One region of the Brevundimonas sp. 374 genome, then DNA from elsewhere that is predicted to be linked to it. Evidence: riboswitches for the same ligand, from Rfam matches in the RefSeq annotation. Region 1 holds a riboswitch; the other holds the start of a gene.

Region 1 (16,082 bases):
CACCGCGCCCTGGCGCGCGAGGCGGTGCGCAAGTCGCTGGTGCTGCTGAAGAACGAGGGCTCGGTGCTGCCGATCCGCTCGGGCGCGCGGGTGCTGGTCGCCGGTCACGCCGACGATATCGGCCAGGCCTCGGGCGGCTGGACCCTGACATGGCAGGGCACGGGCAACTCGAACGCCGACTTCCCCAACGGCCAGTCGATCTGGGGCGGCATCCGCGAGGCGGTCGCCGCGGGCGGCGGTCAGGCGACGCTCAGCCCCGACGGGGCCTTCACCCAGAAGCCCGACGTGGCCATCGTCGTCTTCGGCGAAACCCCCTATGCCGAGTTCCAGGGCGATGTGGACACGCTGGACTTCCTGCCGACCGAACCGTTGGAGACGCTGAAGCGCCTGAAGGCGGCGGGCATTCCGACCGTGTCGGTCTTCCTGTCGGGCCGCCCGATGTGGACCAACCCTGAGATCAATGCATCCGACGCCTTCGTCGCCGCCTGGCTGCCGGGCACGGAGGGCGGCGGGATCGCCGATGTGCTGGTCGGCGATGCGGCGGGCAAGCCACGCAACGACTTTACCGGAACCCTGTCCTTCAGCTGGCCCAAGACCGCCAGGGGCGAGCCGCTGAACGTGGGCCAGCCGGGCTATGACCCGCAGTTCGCCTATGGCTACGGCCTGACCTATGCCCGCACGGCGCGTGTCGGCGCCCTGTCCGAAGACAGCGGCGTGGTCGGGTCCGGCAGCAATCTGGATCGCTATTTCGTCGATGGCCGCTTCGTGGCTCCTTGGTCGCTGATGCTGCGCGACGCCGGCGGCGAGTTCCGCCTGGGCGCCGAAAAGAGCGGCGCCAGTCCGCGCGGCGGCGTGTCGGCACGCGCCACCGACGGCGCCGGTCAGGAATCGGCGCGCGCCCTGACCTTCTCGCAGGGCGGGGGGCAGGCCATCATCGCGGCTCAAGCGGTCGATCTGACGCGCCAGTCGAACGGCGAGATGGCCATCGCCTTCCGCTATCGCGTCGATGCGCGCGCGCGCGGCCCGGTCTTCCTGACGCTGGGCGCCGGATCGGTCGACATCTCCAGCCTGATCAACGCCGCGCCCGTTGGTGAATGGCGCACGCTGAAGGTGCGGCTGTCGTGCCTGCGCGACCGCGGCGCTGACATCGCCGCCGTCGATCAACCCTGGGGCCTGCGCGCCAATGCCGACTTCGCGGTCACGGTCGAGGACATCCGCCTGGCGTCGAACGAGGGCGACGCCGTCTGTCCGACGCAGTAGGCTGGCGCTCGCCAAGGGGGAACCGGCCGCGTGACCAATGCTGAACTGAGCGTGGCCTTCTTCCTGCAGATGGCGATCATCATCGCCGCCTGCCGCATCGTGGGTTGGCTGGCCAAACGCTACCTCGGCCAGCCGCAGGTGGTGGGCGAGATGATCGCCGGAGTGGTCCTCGGGCCATCGCTGTTTGGCCTGTTGGCGCCCGATCTTCAGGCGGCCCTGTTCCCCAAGGAGTCGCGGTCGATCCTGTTCGTCGGCGCCCAGTTGGGCGTTGGCCTCTACATGTTCCTGGTCGGGCTGGGCTTCCGTCGCGACCACTTCCGGGCCAATGCGAAAAGTGCGGCTGCCGTGTCGCTGGCGGGCATGGCGGCGCCCTTCGTGGTCGCCGTCGCCCTTGCGCCCTGGCTGGTCGCTGAGGGTCTGTTCGGGCAGGGCATCCAGACCTGGCAGGCCATGCTGTTCATGGGCGCGGCCATCTCGATCACGGCCTTTCCCATGCTGGCGCGCATCATCCATGAGCGGGGGCTCAGCGGCACGCGGCTGGGTTCGCTGTCCCTGGCGGCGGGCGCCATCGACGACGCCGGCGCCTGGTGCGTCCTGGCCATCGTTTTGGCCAGCTTCGGCGCCGGGCCGATGCTGGCGGTGACGGCCATCGCGGGGGGCGGCGCCTTCGCCCTGTTCATGCTGACGCTGGGACCGAAGCTGCTGGCGCCGCTGGGCCGGATCGTCGAGCGGGAAGGGCGGCTCAGCCCGACCGTGCTTGGGATCGTGCTGATCCTGTTCATGCTCAGCGCCTGGGCCATGGACGCAGTCGGCATCCATGCTGTCTTCGGCGGGTTCATCCTGGGCGTCGCCATGCCGCGCGGCCTGCTGGGCGAGGAAATCCGGCGCCAGCTGGAGCCGTTCGCCGTCCTGGTGCTGCTGCCGATGTTCTTCACCTTCTCGGGCCTGAACACCCAGCTCACCATGGTCAACAGCCTGGGGTTGCTGGCCGTCACCGTCGTCATCCTGCTGGGCTCGATCCTGGCCAAGGGCGGCGCCTGCTGGGCCGCCGCGCGCCTGACGGGTCAGGACAACGCCACGGCCATGGGCATCGGCGCCCTTATGAACGCGCGCGGCCTGATGGAGCTGATCATCATCAACATCGGCCTGCAAAAAGGCGTCATCGGCCCGGCCCTGTTCTCCATCCTGGTGCTGATGGCCATCATCACCACCCTGATGGCCTCCCCCCTGTTCGAATGGGTTTACGGCCGGAAGGCGAGAGGGCGGGGCGAACTCAAGGCTGTAGATGACCTCAATGGTTGTCGATGAAGGCGGCGACCCAGACTAGGGGCGCGTTCCAATTGATGGCCACTTCGTTCAGGGCATAGGCGTTGATGTCGTCGACCCAGCAGGTCTGGGCCGCGCACTTGCCGACCAGGGTCTTGGCGACGTCGTCGATCATGGCCTGATTGTTCGGTCCGCCGGACAGGGCGCCTGCTGGTGGCAGGGGGTATGCCGGGTTTGCCTGGTGCGCCCAGAAGCGATGGTGCGGGTTCTGGACCGGCCGGTCGCCGTAGCCCGTCACATAGGACCGATCCATGGGATTACGGCCGAGAATATAGTCCAAGGACCAGATCACCGCGTTGCGGAAATTCCAGTCGCCGGTGTAGTCGAAGGCGGAACCCAGGATCACCGCCCGGCTCATCAGGGCGCCGTTCGAACCCCATTCGTATTTCACGCCCGACACCGGCAGGCCGTAGCCCTGACCATAGCCGGCGTCGACATAAGCGCGGGCGGCCGTCACGATGTTTGCGCGCACGGTGACCAGATCCTCGGACGGCAGAACGTCCGGTACAGTCGCCAGCGTCAGCGACCCCAGCGACGCCGTCCACGAGAAGCCCGGATCGCCCGTTGCGCTTTTGCCCGACAGCGGTCCGCCCAGATAGTAGGGCGAGGTCTTCAGCGCGGTCAGATAGGCCGGATTGCGGGTCGTGGCCAAAAGCTCGGCCGTGGCCCAATAGAATTCGTCCGAAAAGTCGCTGTCGCCATAAGCGCCGCCACCAGCGAAATTCTCTCCGGCCCGAACGTCGCGATTACGCAGCGCGGCGCGGAAGGCGCGCTGGGACGCCGTCAGACAGTGGCGCGCGAAGGCCGGATCGATGTCATGCCAGATCCGCGCGCACTGGGCGCCGACCGCGGCCAGATTGAGCGTCGCGGCCGTGCTGGGCGGATAGAGAAGGCGCGGCTGGGGATCGTCCGCCGGGGCCATCGGCAGGCCCGTCCACTGTGCATCATGCACCTTGTGGTGGACCATGCCGCCGGCGTCGATCTCGGTCAGGGTCAGCGGCTGACCCGCCGCCTGAGCGCCGACCGGGACCTTCAGCTTCACGCCGTCGGCGATCTGCATCTTCAACAGGAACTCGATCTCGTAACGCGCCTCGTCCAGCAGGTCGTTGACGCCGTTTCCGGCCTCGGGACTATCGACCTTGCCGTCCGCAAAGGCGCTCGCGCCGGGCCCGCCCTTGGCCATGGCGCGCTCATAGGCATTCAGCAGCATCCAGACCGAGATGCCGCCGTTGACGACGTATTTGCCGTGGTCGCCGGCGTCATACCAGCCGCCGGTGACATCCAGAGTATAGTCGCACCCGGGCCAGACGACGCCGGCCGTGTCCGCGCCCGAGAAGCAGGCCGCGACCTCGTGCGGGTGCCCGGCTGCACGCGCCAGATCCGGCCGCGCGACGTGAACCGCCAGGATCGGCACGCCGGCCCGGTTCTGATAGAAATAGGCCAGGGCGTCGTACTTCAGCCGGGCGTGAGGATGTGGCTGGATCGAGAAGGGGCGGCTTTCGTGCGATCCCACGATCAGGCGATAGCCTTCGCCGTTGGTCTGCAGCGACTGAAAATCGACCGTATGCACGGCTTGGCCCGAGGCGGCGTCTTGGCCAAAGACCTTGGACGTGCCTTGGGCCACGTTAGCGCCCGCCCGGTCCACCACGCGCCAAGGCAGGGGGCGGGTGGCGCGATCCTCGACCGTTGCCGTCTTCGGCCCCTGGGTTTCGAACCCGACCTGGCTCATCCGGACGGCGCTGGTCTCCGTCTCCGCCTGTGCCGCACCGAAGGCGGCCGCCAAGGCCACAGCCGCGACGCTCGCGCTCGATCTCTTTCTCATCCCAACCTCCCTCAAGGCCTGTGTTCTTTCATGAGCGACGCCGATACGCCGACGTGCCGCACGATCCTCGCGAAAACCCTAGCAGCTGACAGCGTTGTCACAAGTGATTTGCTGATCGCATTCTGTTGCAGCTACTCACACCGGATGACGCCACGATCGCGCTAGCAAGCGCGTCGGGCCACGTGCCATAGAGGCGGGGGCCGCTCGATGGAGGAGGGTGAAGTTTCCAACCGTTCTCAAGCCCGCCGCACGTCTCTGGTGTTGGCGGCGTATCTGGTGCTGTTCCTTGCCGCCTTCATCGGTCTAGCGCCTCTGTTCCAAATCGTCGCTCCGCTCCACGCCGCCGCTCTTGACGCCCGGGGTAAAACGGAAATCCTTAGCCGTGCCATGGTCTGGGGCGCGATCACGGCCGCCGTGGCGAATATCGCCATGGGCGCGATCAGCGACCGGACACGTTCGCGGTTTGGGCGTCGCCGACCCTGGATTGCGCTCGGAGCAGTGCTGACGGTTTTAAGCTACGTTGGCATATGGCGGTCGTCGACGCCGGGCGAATTCGTATGGGCCTTGGTCGGATTTCAACTTGCGTTCAACGTGCTCATGGCTCCGCTCTCAGCCGTGTTTGCGGATCGCGTGCCGATTTTGCTGAGAAGTACGGTCTCGGCGATGCTGGGACTGTCGTATCCGCTCGCTGTGGCTTTGGGCTCCAGTCTGATGGCGCTTGGTCCGCAGCACGAACCCGGCAGATTAGCGCTTCTGGCGGGTATTCTTATCGGTGCGGCCGCTTTCTTCCTCATAGTTTTCGATGAGCCGTCTTCGGAACGACAAGGCAGGGCGCCGTCAGCCTACTCTGGCAGGACCGGACATCTGCTTGCCCCGTTCGAATCCCGCAATTTCGCGACGGTCTGGACTGCTCGTCTCCTGATTGCGACCGGTTATGCTCTCGTCAGCACTTACCTGCTGTATTTCGTCACCGATGCCGTTGGATGGCCAGGGCGTAGTCCAGAACGGTCACATGCCGTGCTGACGGGCGTAGCGTTCGCGAGCGTCGTAATCATTACTATCACAATGGCGCTGTTCGGGGCGCGAATCACGCGCCGTCAACCTATTGCTTTCATAGGAGCGGTGGCCCTTAGCATCGGGGCTCTCGCCTTGGCGATCACGCCATCATGGACAGTCGTGATCCTCGCCTTCGCGCTCTATGGAGTGGGGCAGGGGGCCTATGGATCCGTGGAAATGGGCTTGATGGCGGATGCCCTTCCCACACAAGACAATCGTGGTCGGGATATGGGCCTCAACAATCTGGCGGTCGCCTTACCTCAGGCGATGGCCCCAATCGCCGCCCTCATTTTGGAACAGGTGGGCTTCGATATTCGAGGCCTCTACGTCGCTGCGGCAGCGTGTTTCGCTGCTGCTGCGGTCGTCATGAGTCTATTTCGGTCAGCCCGGACATGAGCGTTGTCGGATTAACCTGCACGGGCTGAAGCGTGCTGTCAGGCTGACCAAGGCAGGACACACTTTGCCCCTACACATAAAATCTCAGGTGGTGGCCGCCACCGATGCTGCCTGAGCTTCGGCGCGGCAGCTACGAAGGGTGGGGCAGGTCATCAGATGTCTAAAGGATCGCAGACGGATAGAGATCCGGTCGATCATCGACATCCACGTCTGATCGCCGCAGCCGTGTTTGACTCTCAGGGGGAGATTGAATCCAGAAGGATCTGACTATCCTCAAGAGGGACTCGTCCTGAAGAAGTATGGAGAGATCACGGATCAAGACATCGAAGCTTAGCGTTCCGCCTGATCGTGAGAACCGCTCCTTCAGAAGCTTGATCACAGAGTGGGTGGAACCCATTTGGACAGCTCGCCGATACCACTAGGGCACGGGAAACAACATCGGCCCCCGAACGGATAGGATGTCCGCTTTGCGCGTGGGTGCCAACGTCCGCTTCTAGCGCATTCGCGACGGAGCGAAATGACGGATTTCGAGGCCTTCGGTTAGGCGGGGACAGCAATCATGCCAAATATACTACCAAGGCCAGTGCATGCTCCCGCACCCAGATCAACCTCACACCTTGTGAGGCACCCAGAAGCCCCGCCCGAAATGGCGGGGCTTTTTGCTGTCCGGGCTTCACTCAGACCTAGCAACACGCCCAACCTGCCATGCACCTGCAGGTCGAACTTGCCCAGGCCGTCCAACAGGTAGGTATCCATGCGGCTGACCCGCTGGCGGATCTCCGCGCGGATATCTTCGTCGTCGTTGTCCTCTAAAGCTTCGTGAAAACGTCCGACGCGTTGGCCGTCAGCGCTTGCGGCAGAGGGATACAGCTGCGTCATTCTACAGCATCTCAACCTCCTCTAAACTCCGCCTGGCTTTGATTGTCTTCGGCTTGCCCGCGTCATCGACGGCCACCATTACGAACTCGGCCGTGGTCGAGCGTCGCCGTTCTCCTGTCAGGAGGCGTTCTGCCCAGAGTTGCACCTCGACCGAGAGGGCGCTTCGCCCAACCATCTTCACGCGCGAGACCAGTTCGACCATGTCGCCGCCGTCGATCGGGGCCTTGAAGTCGATACGGTTGGTCGCTGCCATGACCATGACTTCGCGCGCATGGCGGGTCGCTGTGACGAAGGCGGCTTTACCCATGAGCTTGAGCGCGTCGCCGCCAAAAAGGGTGCCGTAGTGGTTGGTCGTGCCGGGAAAGACCATCTCTGCGGTCCTCAGCCAGCCGTCGTCCGTTTCGTCTGCCTGATCGAGCGGCGCCAACGGTTGATGATCGTCCGCCGGCCTCAGTGCGACCATGTTGAAGGCTCCGCGCGTGCACAGGCGGCGCTCGCCGCTCAGCAGGCTTTCGGCGTGCAGTTCGACTTCGACGCCCAAGGACGAGCGCCCGATCCGAACAACGCGGCCGACCGCCTCGACCATCTCGCCGATCCGGGCAGGGGCGGCGAAGTCGATCCGCTCGCATCCGGCCGTGACCACGGACCGTCGCGCGTGACGGCTGGCGGCCAGAAAGGCGACCTTGTCCAAGTGGGCCAGACCAACCCCGCCGAACAGGGTGCCATGGTGGTTGGCGTCGCCGGGGAACACCATGTCGATCAGGCGCACCCTCACGGCTCGCACCTTTCCGCGCCGTAGTAGAGGTCGCGGGACAGTTCCTCGCGCACGATCTCGGCGCCGGCGCTCAAGGCGCGCAGCTTGCCGTTGGCGACGCGGCGCGACAGGGGCGCCATACCGCAGTTGGTGGCCGGATAGAGTTTGTCGGCGTCCACGAACTGTAGCGCCCTGCGCAGGGTGTCCGCCACCTCTTCGGGCGTTTCGATCGTGTCGGTCGCGACGTCGATGGCGCCGACCATCACCTTCTTGCCCCGGATCAGTTCGATCAGATCCATCGGGACGCGCGCGTTCTGGGCTTCGAGCGAGATGATGTCGATGCTGGAGGTCCGAAGCTTGGGGAAGGCCTCCTCGTACTGCCGCCATTCCGAGCCGAGGGTCTTCTTCCAGTCGGTGTTGGCCTTGATGCCGTAGCCGTAGCAGATGTGGACCGCCGTCTCGCACTTCAGCCCCTCGGCCGCCTTCTCCAGGGTCGCCACGCCCCAGTCGTTCACCTCGTCGAAGAAGACGTTGAAGGCGGGCTCGTCGAACTGGACGATGTCGACGCCGGCGGCCTCCAGTTCGCAAGCCTCCTCATTGAGAATTTTGGCAAACTCCCAGGCCAGTTTTTCGCGGCTGCCGTAATGGTCGTCATACAGGGTGTCGATCATCGTCATCGGCCCGGGCAGGGCCCATTTGATCGGCTGGTCGGTCTGGGCTCGCAGGAACTTGGCGTCATCGACGAAGACCGATTTCGGACGGCTGACGGCGCCCACGACCACCGGGACGCTGGCGTCATAGCGATTGCGGATTCGCATGGTCTTGCGGTTCTCGAAATCGACGCCGTCGAGGTGTTCGATGAAAGTCGTGACGAAATGCTGGCGGGTCTGTTCGCCGTCGCTGACGATGTCGATGCCGGCCCGGCGTTGATCGTCGAGCGACAGGCGCAGGGCGTCCTGTTTGGCCTCGATCAGGTCATCGCCCTGCAGCTTCCAAGGCGACCAGAGCGTCTCGGGCTCGGCCAGCCAGACGGGTTTGGGCAGGCTGCCGGCGGTCGAGGTCGGGAGAAGGGTTTTCATGAGGGGAGACTCTGAAATCTGGAAACTGATCAGGCGGCGGCGAAGGCGGCCGACCATTGGTCGAGGCGGGCGCGGTGCGGCTTGATGAACCGCTCCTCGACGAAACGGCCCTGCTCGACGGCCAGCCGACTACGCTCGTCGCGGTCGTAGACGATGCGGGTCAGCGAATAGTCCTGCGCCTTCAGGCTGGGCTGATACAGCTCGGTCGCCGGGGAGTTGGCGTTGTAAATCTCGGGCCGATAGATCTTCTGGAAGGTCTCCATCGTGGCGATGGTGCTGGCCAGTTCGAGGCCGGTGTAGTCGCCGGTCAGGTCGCCGACATGGTACAGGGCGAACGGCGCGACGCTGCCCGGTGGCATGAAGTAGCGGACCTTCATCCCCATCTTCGCGAAATACCGATCGGTCGGCGAAAAGGCGTCGTTGTCGTATTCCAGGCCCAACACAGGATGGTCGAAGCCCGTGCGGTGATAGGTCTTGTTGCTGGAGACGCTGAGGCAGATGACCGGCGGCTTGGCGAAGTTGTCGCGATAGGCGCGCGACGTCAGAAAGTGCCGGAACAGCTTTCCGTGCAGATCGCCGAAGTCGTCCGGCACGCCGCCGTTCGGATGCGCCTTCAGGTGTTCGGGCAGGACTACGCTGAAGTCGTAGTCACGGACATAGGAAGAGAAGTTGTTGCCCACGATGCCATCGATCCGCCGGTTCGTCTCCTTGTCTATGATCGTCGTCTGCAGGATTTCGATCAGCGGAAAGGCGTCGTCGCGCTCCGAGCAAAGGCTCATCTCGACCGAGACGATCTGAAGCTCCAGCGCATAGCGATCGCCCCTCGGATTCTTGTGGTGCGCCAGCGAGTTGAAGCGGTTGTCGATCATCCGCAGGGTATTGCGCAGATTGTCCCGGCGGCTGTCTCCTCGCGCCAGGTTGGCGAAATTGGTGGTGATCCGCGTCGTCTCGGCGGGACGATAGTCTTCGTCGAGCGCGGTCCGCGTGATCCTGAATGTGAAGTCGGTGCTCGCCATGTCTCTGCCGTTGATGCTGTGGCGAGACAGCGGACAGGGACGCGCGACCGCTCGCGCGCAGTCGTCCCGTCGCGGCGTTCATGCGACCTGACCGGACACCCCGCCGGAGGACGTTATCTGTCGGGGCAGGTCTCCTGGCTCACGGGTCACGGCTTCGGGTCCGGCCTTCCCAACGTCCGAAGACGTCAGTGACACGAAATGGACCTTCGGCTCGCCGCTCACAGTTGCGGGGGCAGCGCCGGCATCGCACCGGCTTCCCTCTTAGCTCCGCATCGCCCGAAGGCGACGCGCAGAACCTCGACCTATTCATGAGACGCGCACCCGACGCCGAAGTCAAGAAACGCATAAGGATATCCTTATGGCTTCTGGCGGCTTCTATCATCGCTCCTGCTGTTCAGCTTTCCGGGGTCATGGCTCCACGAGCCCATCAAAGATTGAACAGCATCTCTTTGGATCCCGGTCTGCCACAGACGCCGCCGGGAAGTTCGTCGTCCGACAATACTGAGGCTGCGCGAAGGCACGGGCGAAGCGCTCGAGGTGCTAGCTTATGCGCTGATAACGATAACGAATCCTCGAGGTTTGGTGGAAATGAGGCACCTTAATTCGAAGAGGTTCTGTCAAGTCCGCAGATTGCGCTAGCCCAATCACTCAGGGGCTTGAACCCTCTGGGCGGCGCCCATCGGGCGCGCTGCGCGTTGTCCCGACGATGAAGCAGCCCTTTCGATACCCTACGACTCCAGACGGCCGCTATTTCGTGGTACGAGGCCGGCTTTGGCGATGCGCCAATCCAGCGTTGTCGGCTGCGGCGAGGGACGAACTGGTGCATCATCTGATGTCGGCGCGCCGGGCGGTGCGGACGGCCCTGGCGGCTGAGGATCCAGATGCTCTGGCCGCATCGCGGCGGAGCGTGGACAAGGCCAAGGTGGGGCTGGGCGAGCGGGGGCCGGTTTGGTGGAGCGACGGCTCACCGGATCTCAATCGGCGCATGGTGCGCAACACCCCCTACGCGGATTGGTTCGCCAGTTTGTCCGAGACGCGCGAATGATGACAGCATTCCATCGTTTCGTTGTGGCTTAGGCTATGCGTGCGATACGCCGACGGCCGAAATAGCCGCCGCACGGAAAGATCCTGCAACTTCCTTTTAGGGCGGTTCCGTCGCGCTGGCGGCTGAAACGACTGGGGGTACGAAAGCGGGCGCAACCCCCGGCCGGCCTTGGGGTTGAGCCAAGATGAAATCGTCACTTGCCGACACCGATCTTTCCGCCACGGGCCAACAGGTCCTCGTGGGAGGGCCAGCGCCCGAGCAGGACGACGGCAAGCGTTGGAAAATGCCGGCCGCGGCTGTGGCGGCTGGACTTGCTGAGATGAAGGCAAGGCGATCGCAGGCGGTGGTTTTCATAGCCACCAGCGAACGCCGCGCCGATGAGATTGCGGCGGCCCTCTCGCCGATGGTGAAGGACGCCGAGGTGCTGGTCTTGCCGCCCTGGGACTGCCTGCCTTACGACCGCGCCGCGCCTTCGCGAGAAAGCATGGGGCGGCGTATGGCGGTCCTGGCCGCCCTGAACGAAGCCAGCGCAAGGCCTGTGTTCTTGGTCACCTCGCCCGATGCGATCGTGCAGCGGACGCCGTCGCGCGAGCGGATCAAGGCCCGCTTGTCGCTCGCGGCGGGCGAGGCGCTGGATCGCGAAGTCCTGGAATCGTTTCTGACCGATACGGGCTATGCGGCGGATGAGCGGGTCGACGAACCTGGCGAGTACGCTCTGCTCGGCGCGGTGGTCGACGTCTTCCCGCCGGCGTCCGCAACGCCTTATCGCATCGCCCTGGACCAGGCGGACCGGATCATCGAGATTCACGCCTTCGATCCCGTGTCACAGCGCCGGGGCGCCGAGATCGAGACGATCTGTCTGACCCCGGCGGCTGAGTGGAGCGACCGGTCGCCCGAGGATGATGAGGCCGATCATCAGGACACGGGGCCGTCGGTCGATGCTGAGACCTCAACAACCCTGTTTGATTTCCTGGACAAGCCGATGATCCTGACCGACGTGGGCGTTCAGGATCGGTTCGAACGCATTCGCGCGCATGTGGCCGAAGCCTATGACACGCGCCTGCGGTTCAGTGAGGGCGCGCGTCCTGCGAAACCCGACAGCCTCTATTTGACGGAAAAGGACGTTCGGCAGGCGTTGAAAGGCGCCAAACCCCTGAGCGTCAAGGGTTGGGCGCCGACGCCGGCCTTCGCATTGGAGAAGTCGCCGGGGCGGGCCCTTAAACAATTCATTGCCGAGCGGCGCGAGGCGGGCGACCGCATCGTTCTGACAGGATTGCCTCATGAGCACAGGATCATCCTACGCCTGCTGCGTCGCCACGATATCGATACGCCCGTGGCGCTCGAGAGCTGGAGCGCGATCGCACCACTGCAGCCCGGGCAGATCGCCGTCGTAACCGCCGATCTGGACACAGGCTTCCGACAGTCGGCCGCCGGTCTAGTCGTCCTGACGCCCTCGGACATTTTCGGCGGCCGGATCGCGCGAGGATCCGGCGACACGAACGATGCGTTCGGAGAGACCGAACTGCGGTTGGACGATGTGGTCATCCATGAAGACCACGGTCTGGGCGTCCTGAAGGCGTTGGAGCGGGTCGCTGCCGATGGTGTCGAGCGCGACGTTCTGCGCATCGAATATCACGGCGGAGGCACCATCCTCGCGCCGATCGAGGAGTTCGGCAAAATCTGGCGTTATGGCTCGGAGCCGGACGCGGTGTCGCTAGATCGGCTGAATACCCAGGGATGGCTAAAGCGACGCGCCAAGGTCAGCGCGCAGATCGACGAGGCCGCAGCGGCCCTGTCCGCCCGGGCCGAAGCGCGTGCAGCGCTGAGGACCGAGCCGATCACCGCGCCGCGTCAGCCGCTAGCTCGGTTCGCCGCCGGCTTCGCCTTCCCCGAAACGACCGATCAGGCGCGCGCCATCGAGGCGGTCCTGTCGGACCTGGGATCCGGCAAGCCCATGAACCGGCTCGTCTGCGGCGATGTCGGTTTCGGAAAGACCGAGGTCGCGCTGCGCGCCGCGGCGGCCGTGGCCCTTGCCGGCAAACAGGTCATCGTCGTCGCCCCGACCACCGTCCTGGCGCGCCAGCATTTCGAGGTCTTCAAGAGACGGTTCAAGGATACTGACATTCAAATCGGCCACCTGTCGCGCGCCGCAGACAGCGCGGAGGCGCGGGCGGTCAAGGCAGGGCTGGCGGACGGCTCCATGCGCGTCGTGGTGGGTACGCAGGCGCTGGCGTCGAAAGGGTTAGCGTTTTCCAGTCTTGGGCTTGTCATCATCGATGAGGAACACCGCTTCGGCGCGCAGATGAAATCTGCCTTGGCAGAGAAGGCGCCGCATCTGTTGTCGATGTCGGCCACGCCGATTCCAAGAACCTTGCAGAGCGCCATGGTCGGCATTCAGGACGTCAGCCTGATCGCCAGTCCGCCCGCCCGACGCCGGCCCATCCGAACCTTCATGACCCCGTTCGACGCCGGGGCGGTTCGCCTGTCGCTGATGCGCGAGAAGGCGCGAGGCGGCCAGAGTTTCGTGGTCGTGCCGCGGATCGAGGATATGGAACCCTTGGCGGAACGCTTGAAGACCCTGACGCCCGAGCTGTCGGTGGTCTTGGCGCACGGCGACATGTCCCCGTCCGCGATCGACGAGGTCATGAGCCGCTTCTCCGACGGCGAGGGGGACGTGCTTCTGGCCACGAATATCATCGAGACCGGCCTGGATGTGCCGCGCGCCAATACGATGTTGATCTGGCGGCCGGACCGGTTTGGCTTGGCGCAGTTGCATCAGCTGCGCGGGCGTGTCGGCCGGGGGCGGCGACAGGGCTTCACCTATCTGCTTTCCGATCCTGAAGCGCCCATGGCGGCGGCGACGGAGGCCCGGCTTCAGACATTGGAGGCTCTGGACCGACTGGGGGCGGGCTTCGCGATCAGCGGGCGCGATCTGGACCTGCGCGGCGGCGGCGATCTGGTGGGCGAGGAACAGGCCGGACATGTCAGGCTGATCGGCTCGGCCCTGTATCAAGCCGTCCTGGCTCGGGCGCTCGCGGCTGCCAAAGGCGATCCCGATCCAGACCAAGCTTCTCCCAGTCTGAACGTCGGCGCGACAGGGCATCTGCCGGCGGACTACATCCCCGACGAAACCGTGCGCATCAATCTGTACGCCCGGTTGGCGCGCGCCACGACGGCGGAAGATGTCGACGCCTTGCGAGACGAAGCCGAAGATCGGTTCGGCTCTTTGCCAGACCCCGCAGAGGACCTGTTCACCGGCCGTCGCCTTGCGGTGCTCGCCCGTGATGCCGGCGTCACGGAAATCGTGTCGGGACCGAAGGCGACGGCGTTGCGGATCGCGGCGGCGCGTCGGCCCGGCATGGAAGCGTCCTTTCCGTTGCGTGATGATCGACGCTGGTCCGAGGATCGCATGATCGTCGACGCCGCCAACGACCAACCGCACGACACAGCCTTCATTGAAAAGCTTCTGACCGAGTTGGCGGCGGCCTGAGGCGGGGCGAGTTTCAGCGGTTTCGGCGGCCGGGTTCTGTTTTGTTGGGAGCAATTGCGCCGCTGGCGCGCTGATCGACGACCGCCGACCGATCACGGCGGAGCCTCGCGTCTCCGCTTTCTAAAAAGCCCCTGCATGCCCACAGACACCCGCCTCACTGTCGTCTTCCTTCATTCTCTGGGCTCGAGCCGCCACGATTGGGACGCGGTGATCGACCGGCTTTCCGATGAGGTACTGACTGTCGCAATCGATCTTACAGGGTTCGGGGACAGGGCGGGGGAAGGCTATGGCGATGTCCAAGCCGTGCTCGAGGACGTGAGCCGCCGCCTGATCGATCTCCATCTCCCGCGCTGGATCCTTGTCGGCCATAGCATGGGCGGCAAGTTTGCGACCTTGATCGCCGCGCGGGCGCGTGACGGGGCGGCGGGCCTGAGCGGGTTGCTGGGCGTGGTGCTGGTCGCCGGATCGCCACCCTCGCAGGAGCCGATGGACGAGAACAGGCGCGCGGATATGCTGACCTGGTTCGACGATCCGACCAGGATCGAGGATCGGGGACGCCAGTTCATCGACGCCAATATTGCCGCCGGTCTGCCGCAAGCCGCCTTCGATCACGCGCTGGCCGATTTCACCCGAACCAGCCCCCAAGCCTGGCGGGGATGGTTGGCCGAAGGATCGCGCGAGGACTGGTCCGATCAAGTCGGCGTCCTGCCTTTCCCTGCCCTCATCATCGCCGGCGCAGAGGATGGCGATTTGGACGACGCGGCGCAGCGGCGTGTCAACGCCCCCCACTATCGCGCGTCTGACGTGGTGGTCGTGCCGGATGCGGCGCACCTGATCCCTCAGGAACAGCCGGAGCGTCTTACGGGCCTGGTTCTGGAGTTCGTCGAGAAAGTCGGTTCATCCGCGCTGCCTCCAGCCTTCGTGCGTCTGATGGCGTCCGATCACGTGTCGGATCGCACACGACGCGCAATGCTGGATCGTCATTTCGGTCCGGCGCCAGCCGAGGGCGGCGTCCTGAACCCGTCCCAGCGCGCCGTGCTGTCGGCGATGATCGCGCGCATTCTGTCTGATGCAGGCGATCCGGATGATCTGACGCGGCGTCTGGATGTGGGGCTCGCCAGCGGACAGGGCGACGGGTGGCGGTTCGCCGATCTTCCCTCGGACGCCGAGGCCTGGCGACGCGGGCTGGATGAGATCGCCGCCATGGCGCCGGAGTTCGCAACCCTGGCCCCCGATCGCCAGGAAGACATCCTGCGCACCATTTCACAGGGCGAATGGCCCGAGCCGGGCCGGCTTTCGGCGGACGCCATGAGGCTGTGGTTCGAGGACGTCGTGTCCGAGGCCGCGCGCCTGTGGATGTCGCTGCCGGCCACCTGGGCCCAGATCGGTTACGACGGCTTCGCCACGGGCGGCGAAGGCCGGTTTCAGGGCTACGATCAGACGGCGGCGGACCACACCGAACCTTGGCGTCTGCCGATGGAGGGCGTGGGTTGAGCGCGCCTGCAAGGACGGCCGGCGAAACCGATGTCGTCATCATCGGCAGCGGGGCCGGCGGTGCTCCGATCGCGGCCAGGCTGGCGAAGGCCGGGCTTTCGGTCACGGTGTTGGAGGCAGGGCGGGCTTTCGATCCGGCGGAGCATACGCCCGACGAAACGACGGCCGATCTCTATTGGATGGAGGAGCGCCTGAGCGGAGGGCGCGACCCAACCGCCCTTGGGGCCAACAACTCCGGCCAGGGCGTCGGCGGCTCGCTCCTGCACTGGGGCGCCTTTTGCCCACGACCCGATCCCCGTGATCTGACGCTGGCCTCGGAGACGGGTCGCGGGCGGGACTGGCCGTTCGGCTGGGACGAACTGAAATCCTATGTCGAGACCGTAGAGACGGTGATCGGGGTCTCAGGCCCGGCCGACTATCCGTGGGGCGGGCGACAGTTCGCCTATCCGCCTGTCCCGCGCAACG
Region 2 (16,082 bases), on a different contig from region 1:
GAGAGCGAGACGCTTCTAAAGGCTGCCCACGCCGAACCCTCTCGGGTCCCGAGGTCGCCTCTGGCGGCTCCCTATAAACCGGCGGTGGCCCGGTCCCTGTCCGTCGCCGCGCGGGCGCTGCTGGGCGAAAGCGTGAAGGACGATGGAAGCGATGGTGTCCTGCAGGATCCGAACGCCACCTTCTGCCTGCAGATGTCCAAGCTGAACCTGTTTCAGTGTCTGGCCGCCGCCAAGCCCAGCTACGAAGACATGTTCTGCATCGGCCGACACGTCGTCAGGGACATGGCCGACTGCACCCGCACGGCGTTGAACGCCGCAGGGTCTTGATGAAAGAGACGTGATCGAGGGCGACCGCCGCCGAGCGGCCGCTACAGCCCCAGCGCCCGTCGGATGTCGCGCCAATCGACGTATTTGAAGTTCTGGGTGCCGATATCGTTGACGTCGTCCTGGATGATGACAAGGCCCTCGGGGAAGGGGCCGACTTGACCGCTGGCGGCCGCCAGGCCGTCGGTGCCGGTGACGCCGTCGACGGCGCCGTCGACGACCTTGAACCGGCCCTTGTATTCGGGAGCCGGGCCGTCGATGCGCCAGACGGGGAAGGTGGAATCGCCTTGGCTGGAGGCGATCAGGTAGCGGCCCGAGGCGTCGGTGATGGTGGTCAGGCCTTCGGCGTCGGCGTCCAGGATGTCCTTGGCGATGGGCTGGATCAGGGTACGGGTCGCGCCTGAGGTCGGGGTCAGGCCATAGCGCCACAGGCCGACGTTCTCCTCGTTGATATAGAGGGCGTCGGTGGCTTCGTCGGCGGCGCAGCCTTCGGAGATGGTCCCGATCTCGGCTGTGCGGACCAGGCGCGCCGTGGGCCGGCCGGCGGCGTCCACGCCCAGGATGAACTGGCGAAGCTCGCCCTCGTGCCCGACCAGGATGGCGTGAACCTCGGCGCCGCGTCGGGCGAAGCAGAAGCCGTAGGGTTCGATCACGTCGGTCGCGACCGCGCCCCAATAGAGCACGCCGTTCTGGCCCGTCCCGGCCGGATCGAAGGTGTAGAGAGAGATGCCCGTCTTGCCCGGCGTGCGGTCGCTGGCGCCCAGCACCACCTGCGGACGGCCGCCGACCGACAGGCCCTCGACCACATCGACATTGTTCAGCAGGCCCTCGGGCAGGAACTGCAGGATCTGGCCATCGAAGCCGTAGATGTAGAGGCCGGACTTCTTGTCCGTGCCAGCGACGAAGCCGGGCGTCTGGCGCCCCATGATCGTGACCGGATTTGCCGAGGCCCAGACGGCGGGATCGTCGGCGGCGTCCTGACCCGCCGTGCCGACCGACGGGGTTTCCAGCACGGCCATAACCGGGACGCCGGGGCCGACGAGGCCGGCGCCCTCGCCCTGATAATCGACCTCGTGCGAGGCGCAGGCGGCGAGCAGGGCCAGGGCGGCGCAGGCGGTCAGCGAGCGGGCGAGGGATGGGCGCATGTCGGTCTCCGGACGATCTGGACGCGTCCCTGTCGGCAAGCCGCCCGTGGGTCAACGGCGCGAGCGTGACGGTTCGGCGCCGGTTCGATGACTGATGTTCCGCCAAGGGATCAAGCGTCGCCGTTTTGTCGGAAAACCGCGAACGAGGCGTCGTGGAATCGTCGCTGTCGCGTCGCCGCAAAAGGTTAAGCGGCCCCTCCATCGGCTGAAGCGAAACGTCGCTCGCCGAAGGGGACCTGACATGAAACTGAACCTGCTGATGAGCGCTGCCTTGGCGCCGATGATCCTGGCGCCGCTGGCCATGCCCGCCCATGCCGATGTCGACGCCGCAGCCTCGGCCTCAACTGCGGTCGCCGGCGACGTGATCTACGGCCGGGTGACCAACGCCGCCGGCGCGCCCCTGCCGGGCGCCGAGGTTCTGGTGCGCGGGACCAGCCAGCGGGCCGTGACCAACACCCAGGGCGAGTTCACCCTGCCGACCGCCAGCGGCGCCATGGTGCTGGAGGTCAACTATCTGGGCCTGCCCTCGACCAGCCAGACGGTCGTCACGACGCCGGGCGAAGACGCCAATGTCGCCATCGTCCTGGGCGCCCAGTCTTCAGGAGGAATGGCCGCCACCGACGTGGCCGATGTCATCGTGACCGGCGTCATCACCGACGGCGTCGCCCGTTCGCTGAACCAGCAAAAGAACGCCGACGGCACGGTCAACGTCCTGTCGGCCGACGCCATCGGCCGTTACCCCGACCCCAATGTGGCGGAATCGCTGCAGCGCGTTCAGGGCATCGCCATCCAGCGCGACCAGGGCGAAGGGCGCTACATCAATGTGCGCGGCGCGCCGGCCGCCTTCACCGCCGTGTCGGTGGACGGGGTCGCCATTCCGGCCGTGTCGCCCACGACCCGCGCGGTCGATCTGGACACCCTGCCGTCGGACATCGTTTCCAGCGTCGAGGTGTCCAAGACCCTGACGCCGGCCCAGGACGCCGATTCCATCGCCGGCGCCGTGGACATCAAGACCCGCTCGCCCTTCGACAAGCGCCGCCTGGCCGTTAGCGGCTATGCCGGCGGCAGCTACAACGACTACGGCGGTTCTGACACGCGCGCGGGCGCCACGGCGTCCAACGTCTTCGGCCCGGATCAGACCTTCGGCGCCCTGGTGTCGGTCAGCTATTCCGAGACCAACCGCCGGCCGGACAACGTCGAGAACGGCTGGGTTCTGATCAACCGCAACGCTGCGCAGGGCGGCGGCCAGATTTGGGGTCTGGAGAACACCCTGTTCAAGGACTACGAGACTGAAAGGACCCGCAAGGCCGTGACCGGCGCACTTGAATGGCGGCCGAGCGACGCGATCCGTTTGTGGATCAAGGGCTCCTACGCCCAGTTCCGCGACGACGAGTTCCGCAACACGCTGAACTTCACCTACAGCGACGGCACGCTGCAGCCGGGCTCGACCGACACAAGCGCGACCTTCACCAACGCCCGCATCTACAAGCAGCTGCGTCACCGCACCCAGGAGAACGACATCTCCACCTTGGTGCTGGGCGGCGAGCAGACGTTCGGCAATGGGGCGGTCTGGGACGGCGCCCTGTCGTTCGCCAACAGCAAACAGACCTATCCGCACCGCGACGAGCTGGTCTATCGCTCCAGCGCGACGACCCTGTCGTACAACACGGCCGACCACTATCATCCGACCTATTCGGCCTTCAGCGAGCCGACCGGCTTCTATCTGAACGCCAACAACTACAGCTTCCGCGAAAACACCTTCCGCTCGAACACGACCGAGCAGGACGATGTGGCGTTCAAGACCAATCTGTCGCTGCCCACCGTCATCGGCGGCCGCGAGGTCGAGCTGAAGTTCGGCACCAAATACAGCACCCGCGATGTGGCGGCGGATGAAGAGCGGTTCCGCGATCGGAGCGCGGCCGCCAGCTCCGGCGCCCTGGCCCCGCTGCTGAGCGATCGTCCGTCGCAGAACTACGACTACAATCTGGGCTTCAAGTTCGATGCGGGTCTGGTGACCGACTATTTCGATCGCGTCCGCGCGGGCTCGACCAATCCCGACCCGGTCGCCGGCGTGCGCCGCGTTCCGCAATCGATCACCGCCGACTATACCGCGCAGGAAGACATTCTGGCGGGTTACGGCCAGGCCCGGTTCGATATCGGCGCGACCAATGTGCTGGTCGGCCTGCGTGTCGAGAAGACCGACTTCGAAGGCTCGGCGACCAGCGTAGCCCTGTCGGGCGCCCAGACCCTGGTCAAGGTCGATCGCGACCAGACCGACTTCTTCCCGAACCTGACGCTGCGCCACAGCTTCAGCGATCAGCTGGTCGGTCGTTTCGCCCTGACCCGCGCCATTTCGCGCCCGGACTATACCGACATCGTTCCTCGCGTTCTGGAAACCACCGACAGCGGCCGCACGACGGTGACGCGCGGCAATCCCGATCTGAAGCCGACCCTGTCGAACAACGTCGATGCGGGGCTGGAATACTATCTACGTCCGCTGGGAGTGATTTCGGCCAACGCCTTCTACAAGGACCTGTCGAACTACCGCTTTACCCTGGTCACCGATGGCGTCCCTTACGTGACGCCGACGACCACGGTCGCCCAGGTCACCGAGGCGCGCAACGCGCGTGACGGACACCTGGCCGGGATCGAGTTCAACTGGCAGCAGACGTTCGACTTCCTGCCGGGTTGGGCCTCGGGCTTTGGCGTCTTCGCCAACTACACCCTGACGGATGCGGAGATCAAAACCAGCCGCGCCTTCGCCGGTCGCGACACTTTCGTGCTGCCGGGTCAGTCGGACGAGACCTATAACGCCGCCCTGTTCTACGAACGGTACGGCTTCAGCGCGCGCGTCTCCTACACGCATCGTAGCGACTTCCTGGAGGCGATCGACGCGACCAATCCCGGCAAGGACCTCTATGTCGAGGGGCGCGGCCAGCTGGACTTCACCGCCAGCTACGACTTCGGCAATGGGGTGGAAGTGTTCGGCGAGGCCAAGAACCTGACCGACAGCGCGGGCGTCCGCTACTACGGCGTCAAGGAGCGGACCTACGAGTACGAGAAGTTCGGCTACAACGTCTTCCTGGGCGTGCGCTTCAAGCTCTGAGCGCGCCGGTCAGACATGATCGAAGGGGCCGGGCGGCGACGTCCGGCCCTTTTTCATGGTTTTCGCCTCTGCAATTGGTCGAAACCCGGCCCCATATGGGGTCCAGCGGTTGACCCGTGCGGGGTCGGCGCTAGTGTCCGCGCGCCTTTCCCCGCGCGCCAGAAGACCAGAGGATACCATGGCCGAAGCCACCGCCGCCTACGACGTCGTCATCATCGGCGGAGGCCCTGGCGGCTATAACGCCGCGATCCGGGCGGGCCAGCTGGGCCTGAAGGTCGCCTGTGTTGAGATGCGTTCGACGCTGGGCGGCACCTGCCTGAACGTCGGCTGCATGCCATCCAAGGCCCTGCTGCATGCGTCGGAGCTTTGGAACGCCGCAAACACCGAGTTCGCCAAGATCGGCATCGAGGTCCAGCCCAAGCTGCACCTGGACCAGATGCACAAGGCCAAGGACGACAGCGTCACCGCCCTGACCAAGGGGATCGAGTTCCTGTTCAAGAAGAACAAGGCTGACTGGATCAAGGGCAAGGGCAAGATCGTCGGTAAAGGCAAGGTCGAGGTGACCGCCGCCGACGGCTCGGTCCAGACGCTGGACGCCAAGAACATCGTCATCGCCACCGGCTCGGAGCCGACCCCTCTGCCCGGCGTCGCCTTCGAAGACGGCAAGGTCATCGATTCCACCGGCGCCCTGTCGCTGCCGGCCGTGCCCAAGAAGCTGATCGTGGTTGGCGCCGGGATCATCGGCCTGGAGCTGGGTTCGGTCTGGCGCCGTCTGGGCGCCGAGGTCACGGTGGTCGAGTTCCTGGACCGGATAACGCCCGGCATGGACACCGAGGTCGCCACCGCCTTCCAGCGCACCCTGACCAAACAGGGCATGAGCTTCAAACTGGGCGCCAAGGTCACCGGCGCCAAGTCGGGCAAGGACGGGGTGGAGCTCACCGTCGAGCCGTCGGCCGGCGGCGCCGCCGAGACAATCAAGGGCGACGTGGTGCTGGTCGCCATTGGTCGTCGTCCGTACACGGACGGCCTGGGCCTGGAGAGCGTCGGTGTGACGCCTGACAAGCGCGGCTTCGTCGATCATGATCACTTCAAGGTGGCGGATGGCGTCTGGGTGATCGGCGACGTGACCCACGGTCCGATGCTGGCGCACAAGGCGGAAGAAGACGCGGTCGCCGTGATCGACACCATCGCCGGCAAGTATGGCCACGTCGACTATGCCCTGGTGCCCAGCGTCGTCTACACCTTCCCCGAAGTGGCCTGGGTCGGTCAGACTGAGGACCAGCTGAAGGCGGCCGGCGTTCAGTACAAGAAGGGCAAATTCCCCTTCACCGCCAACAGCCGCGCCAAGATCAATCACGAGACCGACGGTTTCGTGAAGGTGCTGGCCGACGCCGCGACCGACAAGGTGCTGGGCGTCCACATCATGGGCCCGCAGGCCGGCGAGATGATCCACGAGGCCGCCATCACCATGAGCTTCGGCGGCGCGTCGGAAGACATCGCCCGCACCTGCCACGCCCACCCGACCCGTTCGGAAGCCGTCCGTCAGGCGGCCATGGATGTCGAAGGCTGGATGATGCAGGCCTGATCCGAAACGGATCGAGACTCAACCAGGGCCCGGACGGCGACGTCCGGGCCTTCGTTACATCAGGCCAGACCCTTCAGCCGATAGAGCGCCTCCAGCGCCTCGCGCGGGGTCAGGTCGTCGGGGTCGACGTCACGCAGGGCCAGTTCCACGGGCGAGGGGCCGCGCATCGGTTCCGGCTCGGCGACGGCGAACAGGGGCAGGTCGTCCAGTCGGGCGGCGGCGGCCTTTTCGCCTTCCAGCCGGTCCAGCACCGAGCGGGCGCGGGCGACGACGGAGGCGGGGACGCCGGCTAGTTTGGCGACCTGGACGCCATAGGAGCGGTCGGCCGCGCCGGGCGCCGCCTCGTGCAGGAAGACCAGTTCGCCGTTCCACTCGCGCGCGACCATGGACAGGTTGCAGACGTGGTCCAGCCGCGTCTCCAACTGAGCCAGCTCGTGATAGTGGGTGGCGAACAGGGTGCGGGCGCGATTGGTCTCGTGCAGGGCCTCGGCCGTGGCCCAGGCGATGGCCAGACCATCATAGGTGGCGGTGCCGCGCCCGATCTCATCCAGAACGACGAAGCTGTGCGGCGTGGCCTGGGTCAGGATGGCGGCGGTCTCGACCATCTCCATCATGAAGGTGGAGCGGCCGCGCGCCAGGTCATCGCCGGCGCCGACGCGGCTGAACAGCCGGTCCACCACGCCCAGCCGCATCGAGCGGGCAGGCACGAAGGCGCCGGCCTGGGCCAGGATCACCAGAAGCGCATTCTGGCGCAGGAAGGTCGATTTACCCGCCATGTTCGGGCCGGTGACGATGGCCAGGCGCGATCCGTCCTGGCCCGACCCGTCAAGCCGGGCGTTGTTGGGTGTGTAGGGATCGCCGCCCGCCTTGACCGCAGCCTCCACGACGGGGTGGCGACCGGCCTCGACGCAGAAGGTCAGGGTGTCGTCCACGATCGGGCGGGTCGCGCCGACTTCCTGGGCCCATTCGGACAGGGCGGCGTGGGCGTCCAGTTCGGCGAGCGCCTCGGCGACGGCCTGCAGCGGCTGGGCCAGGCGGGCGGCCTCACGTCGCCAGCCCTCGAAGGTTTCGCCCTCGATGGCGAGCGCCCGGTGGCCGGCCTGACTGATCTTGGCGTCCAGCTCCGACAGTTCGACGGTGGTGAAACGGACTTGGGCAGCCAGGGTCTGGCGATGGATGAAGGGGCTGTCGGGCCCGGCGCGGAGTAAGGCTTCGGCGGCCTTGGCGCTGGTTTCGAGGAAATAGCCCAGCACGGCGTTGTGCTTGATCTTGAACGGCACGCCGGACTCGGCGACGGCGCGGGTCTCCAGATCGGCAACGACGCGGCGGCTGTCGTCGCGCAGGGTGCGGGCGGCGTCCAGTTCGGGGCGATAGTCGGGGCGCACATAGCCGCCGTCGCGCGCCAGATGGGACGGCTCGTCCACCAGGCCGTCGATCAGATCGGCCTTCAGCCGCGAGACGTCGGGCGACAGGGTCAAGCGGTCCAGCGCCGAGGCGATGCGGCGCGGCTGACCGGTCAGGGGATCGACCTGACCCACGAACAGACCGGCGACGCCCTCCGCGATCGACAGGCCGGTGCGCACGGCGGCCAGGTCGCGCGGGCCGCCCCGACCCAGCGCCAATCGCCCGACGGCGCGGGCGATGTCGGAGGAAGCCTTCAGCGCGTCGCGCAGGTCACGACGCAGATCACGGCGCTCCAAGAGCCATTCGACGGCGTCGAGCTGCTCGTTGATGGCCAGGGGATCGCGCAGGGGCCGGGCGATGCGTTCGGCCAGGGCCCGGGCGCCGCCCGAGGTGACGGTGCGGTCGATGCAGGCGAGCAGGCTGCCCTCACGCTCGCCGCGCTGGGTGCGATCGATCTCAAGACTGGCGCGGGTCGCAGGGTCGATGGCCAGAAAGCCGCTTTCGCCCAGACGGCGCGGCGGGGCCAGGGCAGGGACCTTGCCGGCTTGGGTCGTCTCCAGATAGGCGGCGATCAGACCCAGCGCCGAGACCTCGGCCTCCTCGAAAGCGCCGAAGCCGTCGAGCGCCGAGACGCCGTACAGGCGTTCGACGCGGGCGCGCGCGGCCTGGGGTTCGGCGATGGCGCCGGCCAGCGCCTGGACCACGCCGCCCGAGCCGTCCAAGGCGTCGCGGGTGGTCTCGTCAGAATACATACGGTCGGTGACCAGGACTTCAGACGGGCGGAAGGCGGCCAGGGCCGCGCCCAGGTCTTCGATAGAACAGGCGACGCTGTCGACCGCGCCGGACGACAGTTCGACCACGGCGACGGCCGCCCGACCTTTACGCACCGCGACCGCCGCCAGACGATTGGCGCCGCGCGCGTCCAGCAGGCTGTCTTCGGTCAGGGTGCCGGGCGTCACGACCCGGACCACGCCGCGATGCACCACCGCCTTGCCGCCCCGCTTCTTGGCCTCGGCGGGGTCTTCCAGCTGTTCGCAGATGGCGACCTTGTGGCCGATGCGGATCAGCCGGGCGAGGTAGCCCTCCATCGCATGGACCGGCACGCCGGCCATCGGAATGTCCTCGCCCTGATGCTTGCCCCGCTTGGTCAGGGTGATGCCGAGCGCCGCCGCCGCGACCTCGGCGTCCTTGAAGAACAGCTCGTAGAAATCGCCCATGCGGAAGAACAGGATGGCGTCCGGCTGGCCCGCCTTGGCCGTCAGATATTGCGCCATGAACGGCGTCGCGCCTTCCAGCGAGGCGGCGATTTCCGGGGGATGGGAGACGGGGGCGTTCATGTGGCCACAGGGTGACGGATCGCGCCCGGCGGCTCAAGGCCGTTGACCGGCTCTTGCACAGGCTTGTCGGCCCTGCGATAGGCCACGTCAGGCGGTTAAGGGAACACGGTGTGACGCCGTGGCTGTGCCCGCAACTGTAGGCGGCGAGAGCGTCGTCCGTCCGGGGTTTCGATCCCGGCGCCACTGGGAAACTGGGAAGGCGAGGACGGCGGTTTACGACCCGCAAGCCAGGAGACCTGGCCGCCGACGTCGCTCGCTCCTGTCCGGGACCAGACAGCAGCGCGGTTTCTCCGTGGAAGCGACCCGACCTTGCGCCGTCCAGACCCATAAGCGGCCTGGCGGGTCGGTTCGCTCATGACGGTCTCTCGCGCGCATTTGCGGGACCGAACACGGGGGTATCGCTCAATGAAGCGTTCCATTCTTCTTTCGACGGCGGCGATTGCGGCCGCCTTCGCCGCGCCTGCCTTTGCCGAGGACGCCACCCAGCTGGACGAGGTGATCGTCACCGCCACCCGCATCCCGGCCATCGTCGCCGACACGCCCGGCGCCCGCGTCATCGACGGCAAGACCATCGAGCAGCGCGGCGCCATCTTCGCCGCCGACATCCTGGCCGATGTGCCGGGTCTGTCGGTGACGCGCTCGGGCGCTTTCGGCGGCGTAGCCCAGGTCCGCATGCGCGGCGCGACGCCCGGCAAGACCCTGGTCCTGGTCGACGGCGCGCCGGTCAACGATGCGGCCGAGCCGAACGGCGCCTATGACTTCTCCAGCTTCGAACTGGCCGATATTGCGCGGATCGAAGTGCTGAGCGGCCCGCAGTCGTCGCTGTGGGGATCCGACGCCATCGGCGGGGTGATTTCCTTCACGACGCAAGAGATCGACGGCCTGCGCGCCGAGGCCGAGGCCGGCAGCTTCGACACCGTGCGCGGCCGCGTGTCGGCCGGGGTCGCCAACGAGACCTACGCCTTCAGCGCCTATGCTTCACGGTTCGACACCGACGGGATTTCGGCGGCCGACGAGGCGGACGGCAACACCGAGGCCGACGGCTTCCGCAGCACGACGCTCGGCGCCAAGGGTCGCTACGTCCTGTCCGATGCAGTCAAGGTCGATGGATCGGTGCGCTGGAACAAATCAAAGGCCGATATCGACGGCTTCCCGGCGCCGAACTATGCGCTGGCCGACACCGCCGACACCCAGGAGAGCGAGCAATGGTCGGGCTTTGGCCGGGTGACGGCCAAGGCGTTCGGCCTGACCCATCAGTTCAGCGTCTCGGCGTCGGATCTGGATCGCAGCTCGGTCAGCGGCGGCTTCGGCTCGACCTTCACCGGCGACCGTCAGGCTTATCGCTGGCAGGCGAACGGCCAGGCGCAGGACATCGACTATGCGTTCGGCGTGGAGCGGAACGAGGCCTCGGCGGCCCTGTCGTCGGGACTGTCGCGCGACCTGTCGATCACCTCGGTGTTCGGCGTGGCCCAATACGATGTCGGCGCGCTGAACCTGACCGGCGGACTGCGGTATGACGACACCGACGATTTCGGTTCCAAGACGACGGGGCGGGTGTCGGCAGCGTACGACTTAGCCGGCGGCTTCATCCTGTCGGGCGCCTACGGCACGGGCTTCAAGTCGCCGACGGTCAGCCAGGCGGTCTGCGACTTCTGCTTTGCGCCGCGGCCCTATCCCGAGCTGAAGCCGGAAACGGCCGACAGCGTCGAGATCGCCTTGGGCTGGGCCTCGGCCGACGGTCGGTTCGACGGGCGGGCGACCCTTTATCGCCTGAACGTCGAGGACCAGATCACCTATTCGGCCGGTCGCTATATCAACGTCGCCAAGACGCGGTCGGACGGGTTCGAACTGGAAGGCCGCGCCCTGCTGGGCGGCGGTTTCGACCTGACGCTGGCCTATGCCTGGACCGACGCGACGGACCGCACAACGGGCGCGCGCCTGCTTCGCGTGCCGGAACACGCCGGTTCAGCGACCCTGGGCTGGACGGGCGATCGTCTGTCCGGCGCGCTGACAGTGCGGGCGGAAGGCGATCAGGACGACTCGGGCGGCTTCTCGACCGTGGCGCGCGACGGCTTCGTCACCGCCAATCTGAACGCGGTCTATGAACTGACCGACCAGGTCACCCTGACGGCGCGGATCGAGAACCTGGGCGACGAACACTATCAACAGGTGTTCGGATACGGCGAGCCGGGACGATCCGGCTACGTCGGGATCAGGCTGCGCTACTGATCCGGGCGCGGGCGTCGGCGGTGAAGGCCGCCGGCGCCTCTAGCGCCAGAGCCGCCCACTCCAGATTGGGACAGGGAGCGTGGGCGGCGGCCAGGATGGCGCGCAGTTCGGCGGCGGAGGCGACGCTGGCCACGACCTTGTCGACGCCGGGCAGGGCCAGGGCGTAACCCAAAGCCGCCTGCATCGGATCGCAACGCTGCTCGGCCAGACGCCGGCGGGTGCGAGACAGCGCCTGGGCATGACTGGCCAGTTCGGCCGGAAGATCGTCGCCGCCCGCGAACAGCAGGCCGCCGGCGAAGACCGAAGACAGATGGACCGAGGCGCCCGTGTCGGCGATGGCCTCGAGCACGCCGTCCTGGGCCGCGCGCTGGTCCAATAGGCTGCAGGGCACCTGGACCACATCGGCTTCCAGACGGCGCGCGAGAAGCGCGGGGCCGTCCTCGATCGTGGCGCAGAAGCCGATGCGGCGGAACAGGCCGCGATCCTTCAGGCTGCGGGCGCGATCCCACAGGGCGCGGCCCTCGGCGCCGGCCAGATCGGCGGCGTTGGAAATCAGCAGAACATCGCCGCGCGGCAGGCCCATCCGCTCCAGCGAACGACGAGCGCGGGCCTCGACCCGGTCCAGACCTTCGCTGAGCGCAACGGTGCGGACCGTAACCTGGAAAGGCGAGGGGAAGGGCCAGGCCTGACCCAGCAGGCGTTCGCCGTCGCCCTCGGGCCGGGTGGCGATCAGCTTGACCCCGGCGTCGGCTCCGGTTTGCAGCAGAAAACGCATGGCTTCTTCGCGGGCGCCGGAAGGCGCGCTCATGAAGGCGCCGGGCGCGCGCTCGGGCTCGGTCACCACGGCGAGGGCCAGGCGATGGATGGGCGACGACGCCGAAGGTGTGGCGGGGGAATACGACACGCCCGACACTATGATCGCCAATGCTTAAGGGACGCTGAGCGAGACCTTAAGCGAACCCTACTTATCCACCGCTGATATACGCACTGAGGCGAAAATCAGGCGTCGGCATCAGGCTGCAAGTCCGGGTGGGCCGAGGCGAAGGCGGGGTGAGCCAAGGCGGTCTGTTCGACCGCCAGCAGACGCGGCCAGGGCGATAGGTCCATGTTGAAGCGCCGCGCCGAATACATCTGCGGAATCAAATAACAATCGACCAGGGTCGGGGCGTCGCCGAAGCTCCAGCCGGCGCCGTGGCGGGCGATCAGAGCCTCCAGCGCGTCGAAGCCCGGCGCGATCCACCGGGCCGCCCAAGCGTCCACGGCGGCCTGATCGGCGTTGAACTCAGACCGGATGGCCTTCAACACGCGCAGATTGTTCAGCGGGTGAATGTCGCAGCCGATCAGCGCGGCCATGGCGCGCACGGTCGCCCGGTCGTTCGCCCCCTTCGGCAGCAGGGCCGGGTCGGGGTGGGTTTCCTCCAGCCATTCCAGAATGGCCGGGCTCTGGGTCAGGACCATATCGCCGTCCTGGAGGGCGGGGACCATGCCCTGCGGGTTCAGCGCCACATAGTCGGGCCTCTTCTGTTCGCCCTTGCGCAGGTCGTGAGCGGCGTTGTCGTAGCCGATCCCCTTGAGATTCAGAGCGATGCGAACGCGGTAGCTGGCGCCCGAGCGCCAGTAGCCGTGCAGGATCACGACTGCACCTCGAAGCTAAGCGTCTCCAGACCGTCGATGGTCACGACCACGCGGTCGCCCGGCTTGACCGGACCGACGCCGGACGGGGTGCCGGTGAAGATCAGGTCGCCGGGTTGCAGCGACCACAGGGCGGCGGCGGCCGCGATGATCCGGTCGGGGTTCAGAATCATGTCGTTCAGGACGCTGTCCTGTTTGGTTTCGCCATTGACGCTCAGACGGATGGCGCCGTCGGGCGAGGGCAGGTCGCCCAAGGTGATGGGGCCGCAGGGCGCGGACTGATCGAACCCCTTGGCGGCGTCCCAGGGGCGACCGGCCTTCTTGGCCTCGGCCTGAAGATCGCGGCGGGTCAGGTCGCAGCCGACGGCCCAGCCGACGATGGCGACGACGCCGTTCTCACCCGGCCCGATCGCGGCGACCAGTTCGGCTTCGTAGTGCAGGTTCGCGGTGGCCGACGGATAGGATGGGTTTGCGCCGTCCGAGACGATGGCGTCGCCCGGCTTGGTGAAGAAGAAGGGCGTCTGCTTATCAGGGTCCGACCCCATTTCGCGCGCATGGGCGGCATAGTTCTGGCCCACGCACAGGATGCGGCGAACGGGGAAGCGCTGGTCCGATCCGACGATCGGCAAGGACGGGGCGGGGCGGGGCGCAAACAGCCATTGGGTCATAACGACCGTTCTAGTGCGGCGAAAAGCCCGTGGCGAGAGGCGCACGCCCGACCCACCTAAAGGAACCTCGTTGCGCATGTGGCGTTGCAACACGGGGTTCTCTATTCTACCGCCAAGCTTTCAACGGAGCGCGCACCATGGCCACCACCAAGGCTCGAGAAGATATCAAGGCCGACCTGAAGACCCTCAAGGAGGATCTGAAGACCGGCGCCCGCGAAGAGACCCAACGCCTGCGCGACAAGGCCGCCGAGGCCGAAGCCAAGCTGCGCGCCAAGAGCGACGAAGTCCGCGAGCAGGCCCGCAGCTATTACGACGAGGCCCGCGTGAAGGGTCGCGAATATTATGACGACGCGGCCGAACGCTTCGATGAGGCGCAACGCTATGTCGTCGAGCGCGTGCAGGAGCGTCCGCTGCAATCGACCGCCGTGGCGCTCGGCGTCGGCGTCATCCTCGGCATGCTGCTGGCCGGCCGCCGTCGCTGATGTTCAAGGGCATCGTCAAAAAACTGGTGGCGACGGCTGTCGTCGCCGCCAGTGCGTTCCTGGCCGTCGTCTTCCTGGGCGTGGCCATCTTCTATGCGCTCAGCCTGACGCTGACGCCGCTCGGCGCGGCGGCCGTGACGTTTGGTCTGTTCGCCTTGGTCGCCCTGATCGTGGCGCTGGTCTTCCTGAAGGGCGACAAGCACGACGACGCCGAAGAGGAAGATGAGCCTGAGGGCCTTTTGGGCAAGGTGATTCACATCGTTCGCGAGCGTCCGATCGTCGGCGCCGTGGGCGGTCTGGGCGCGGCCTTCCTGCTGTTGCGCAACCCGGCCTTGGCGGCGATCGTCGCCAGCATGGTCGCGGATCGCAAGATGGATCAGGGTGGCTATTCGCGTCGTCGCCGTCGATAGGCGATGGAACGGCCAGGCGACCCTGGCGTTGATGATACAGACCGACGAACGGCTCCCGGGTCGCCGACGGCAACATCAACTCAGGAGAGCTAAACCCATGATGCGCTGGGCAATTATCTTCCTCGTCGTGGCCCTTGTCGCGGCCGTTCTCGGCTTCGGCGGCATTGCGAACTTCTCGTTCGAGATCGCCAAGTTCGTCGCCGTCGTGGCCATTATCCTGTTCGTCATCGCTCTGGTGGCCGGCGGACTGCGTGGACGCGGCGCACCGCGACTTTAGGCCGAAGACACCAAGTCGAACGAGGGGCGGAGCCGAAGGCTTCGCCCCTTTTTCATGCACAGCGCGGATCTATAAGAAAGAACTTTACAACACAAAGCAAATGAACGATGCTGTCTCAACGGTTCGAGGAGGAGAGCATCATGACCCGCGAGACCCAAGCCATTCAGGACGACATCGCCTATATGCGCAGCCTGGCGCACGAGGGGCGGCATGCGCCGCTTCTGGCCGGGCCGATCCTTATCGCCGCGGCCGTGGTTTTCGGTGGCGCTAGTCTCGGGCAGTGGGCGATTCAATCGGGCGCCGTTCAAGTGAATCCGTGGGCTCAGTTGTGGTTGTGGATCGGCGCAGGCGTCGTCTTCGCAGTCGCCCTGAGTCTCTTGATCGGGCGTATGAAGGGAAAGCCCGGCATCAACTCAGCGGGAAACAAGGCAGTGGGAGCAGCTTGGTCCGGCGTAGGCTACGGAATCTTCGTAACCTGGCTGGCGCTGGTTGCCCTGTCCGTAAAGACCGGAAACTGGTCGTGGATGGCCGTGATGCCGACGACGGTGCTGGTTGCCTATGGCTCGGCCTGGATGATTGGCGCAGCGATGACCAAAACGCGCTGGATGTCATTCACGGCCCTTGCGGCCTATGCCGGCGCGGTTGCCGTGGCTTGGTTCATCGACAGCCCCATGCTCTATCTGGTCTTCACGATTGTCCTCGTCGCCATCGCGCTGATCCCGGGGATCATCCTGATGCGTCAGGAACCGTCGGAGGTGGTCTGAGCATGGCCGACGACTTCGACATCAGCCGGATCGACGACGTCATTCACGGGCGCATCCGGCTGGGGATCATGGCTTTTCTGTCCGGGGCCGGATCGGCCGACTTCACCACACTGAAGACCCGGTTGCAGACGACGGACGGCAATCTTTCGGTCCATCTGCGAAAGCTGGAAGAGGCGGGGTTCGTCGCCGTCTCCAAGAGTTTCAACGGTCGCAAGCCGCTGACGGAGGCCAGTCTGACCGATCAGGGACGCGACGCCTTCGTCGCCTATCTGGATGCGATGGCGGGCCTGCTGCCAGAGCGGTGAACATAGGCTAGAAGCGCGGTCATGACCGACCGCCTTCACGCCTTCGAGGCCATCGACAACTTTCGCGACTACGGTGACTACGCCACAGCGACCGGGCGGCGCGTAAAGCCCGGCCGTCTGCTGCGCTCCGCCCACCACGCCCGCGCCAGCGAGGCGGATCTTGAGCGGCTTAAGGCGCTGGCCATCGGGGCCGTGGTCGATCTGCGCCGACCCAGCGAGCGCCGCGACCAGCCGTCGCGTCGGCCTGAAGGCTTCAGCGGGCAGATCATCGAAGGCGGCGTGGACGACGGGGCGGAGGCGCCGCACATAACCTTTCTGAAGACCGCCGACCTGACGCCGGACTCCGGGCGGCGCTTCATGACCCAGACCTATCGCAGCCTGCCGTTCGACGCCTCGCATCAGGACGTGTTCGGC

The links. A riboswitch is a leader RNA that binds a small molecule or an ion and turns the genes downstream of it on or off. The one in region 1 is predicted to bind cobalamin.
Region 2: linked by a shared signal. The riboswitch ahead of BLR19_RS10780 (TonB-dependent receptor plug domain-containing protein) and the one ahead of BLR19_RS00040 (DUF1852 domain-containing protein) in region 1 are both predicted to bind cobalamin.

What each region holds. Positions count from the first base shown of each region.
Region 1 covers NZ_FNKT01000001.1:463-16,544, forward strand. Annotated here, with positions in the region: partial or broken gene BLR19_RS00005 (glycoside hydrolase family 3 protein) at 1-1,260, shown strand, start outside; gene BLR19_RS00010 (cation:proton antiporter) at 1,291-2,568, shown strand; gene BLR19_RS00015 (glycoside hydrolase family 9 protein) at 2,552-4,408, opposite strand; gene BLR19_RS00020 (MFS transporter) at 4,616-5,860, shown strand; gene BLR19_RS00025 (hypothetical protein) at 6,401-6,739, opposite strand; gene BLR19_RS00030 (acyl-CoA thioesterase) at 6,741-7,514, opposite strand; gene BLR19_RS00035 (methionine synthase) at 7,511-8,572, opposite strand; gene BLR19_RS00040 (DUF1852 domain-containing protein) at 8,602-9,588, opposite strand; cobalamin riboswitch at 9,695-9,903, opposite strand; gene BLR19_RS00045 (hypothetical protein) at 10,409-10,633, shown strand; gene BLR19_RS00050 (DEAD/DEAH box helicase) at 10,818-14,123, shown strand; gene BLR19_RS00055 (alpha/beta hydrolase) at 14,259-15,617, shown strand; gene BLR19_RS00060 (GMC family oxidoreductase) at 15,614-16,082, shown strand, end outside.
Region 2 covers NZ_FNKT01000003.1:99,368-115,449, reverse strand. Annotated here, with positions in the region: gene BLR19_RS10805 (hypothetical protein) at 1-327, shown strand, start outside; gene BLR19_RS10800 (phytase) at 369-1,469, opposite strand; gene BLR19_RS10795 (TonB-dependent receptor) at 1,711-4,575, shown strand; gene lpdA (dihydrolipoyl dehydrogenase) at 4,754-6,160, shown strand; gene mutS (DNA mismatch repair protein MutS) at 6,220-8,901, opposite strand; cobalamin riboswitch at 8,952-9,161, shown strand; gene BLR19_RS10780 (TonB-dependent receptor plug domain-containing protein) at 9,307-11,130, shown strand; gene BLR19_RS10775 (aldo/keto reductase) at 11,114-12,034, opposite strand; gene maiA (maleylacetoacetate isomerase) at 12,130-12,765, opposite strand; gene BLR19_RS10765 (fumarylacetoacetate hydrolase family protein) at 12,762-13,430, opposite strand; gene BLR19_RS10760 (ElaB/YgaM/YqjD family protein) at 13,568-13,912, shown strand; gene BLR19_RS10755 (hypothetical protein) at 13,912-14,322, shown strand; gene BLR19_RS10750 (DUF1328 domain-containing protein) at 14,420-14,599, shown strand; gene BLR19_RS10745 (hypothetical protein) at 14,740-15,363, shown strand; gene BLR19_RS10740 (winged helix-turn-helix domain-containing protein) at 15,366-15,668, shown strand; gene BLR19_RS10735 (tyrosine-protein phosphatase) at 15,690-16,082, shown strand, end outside.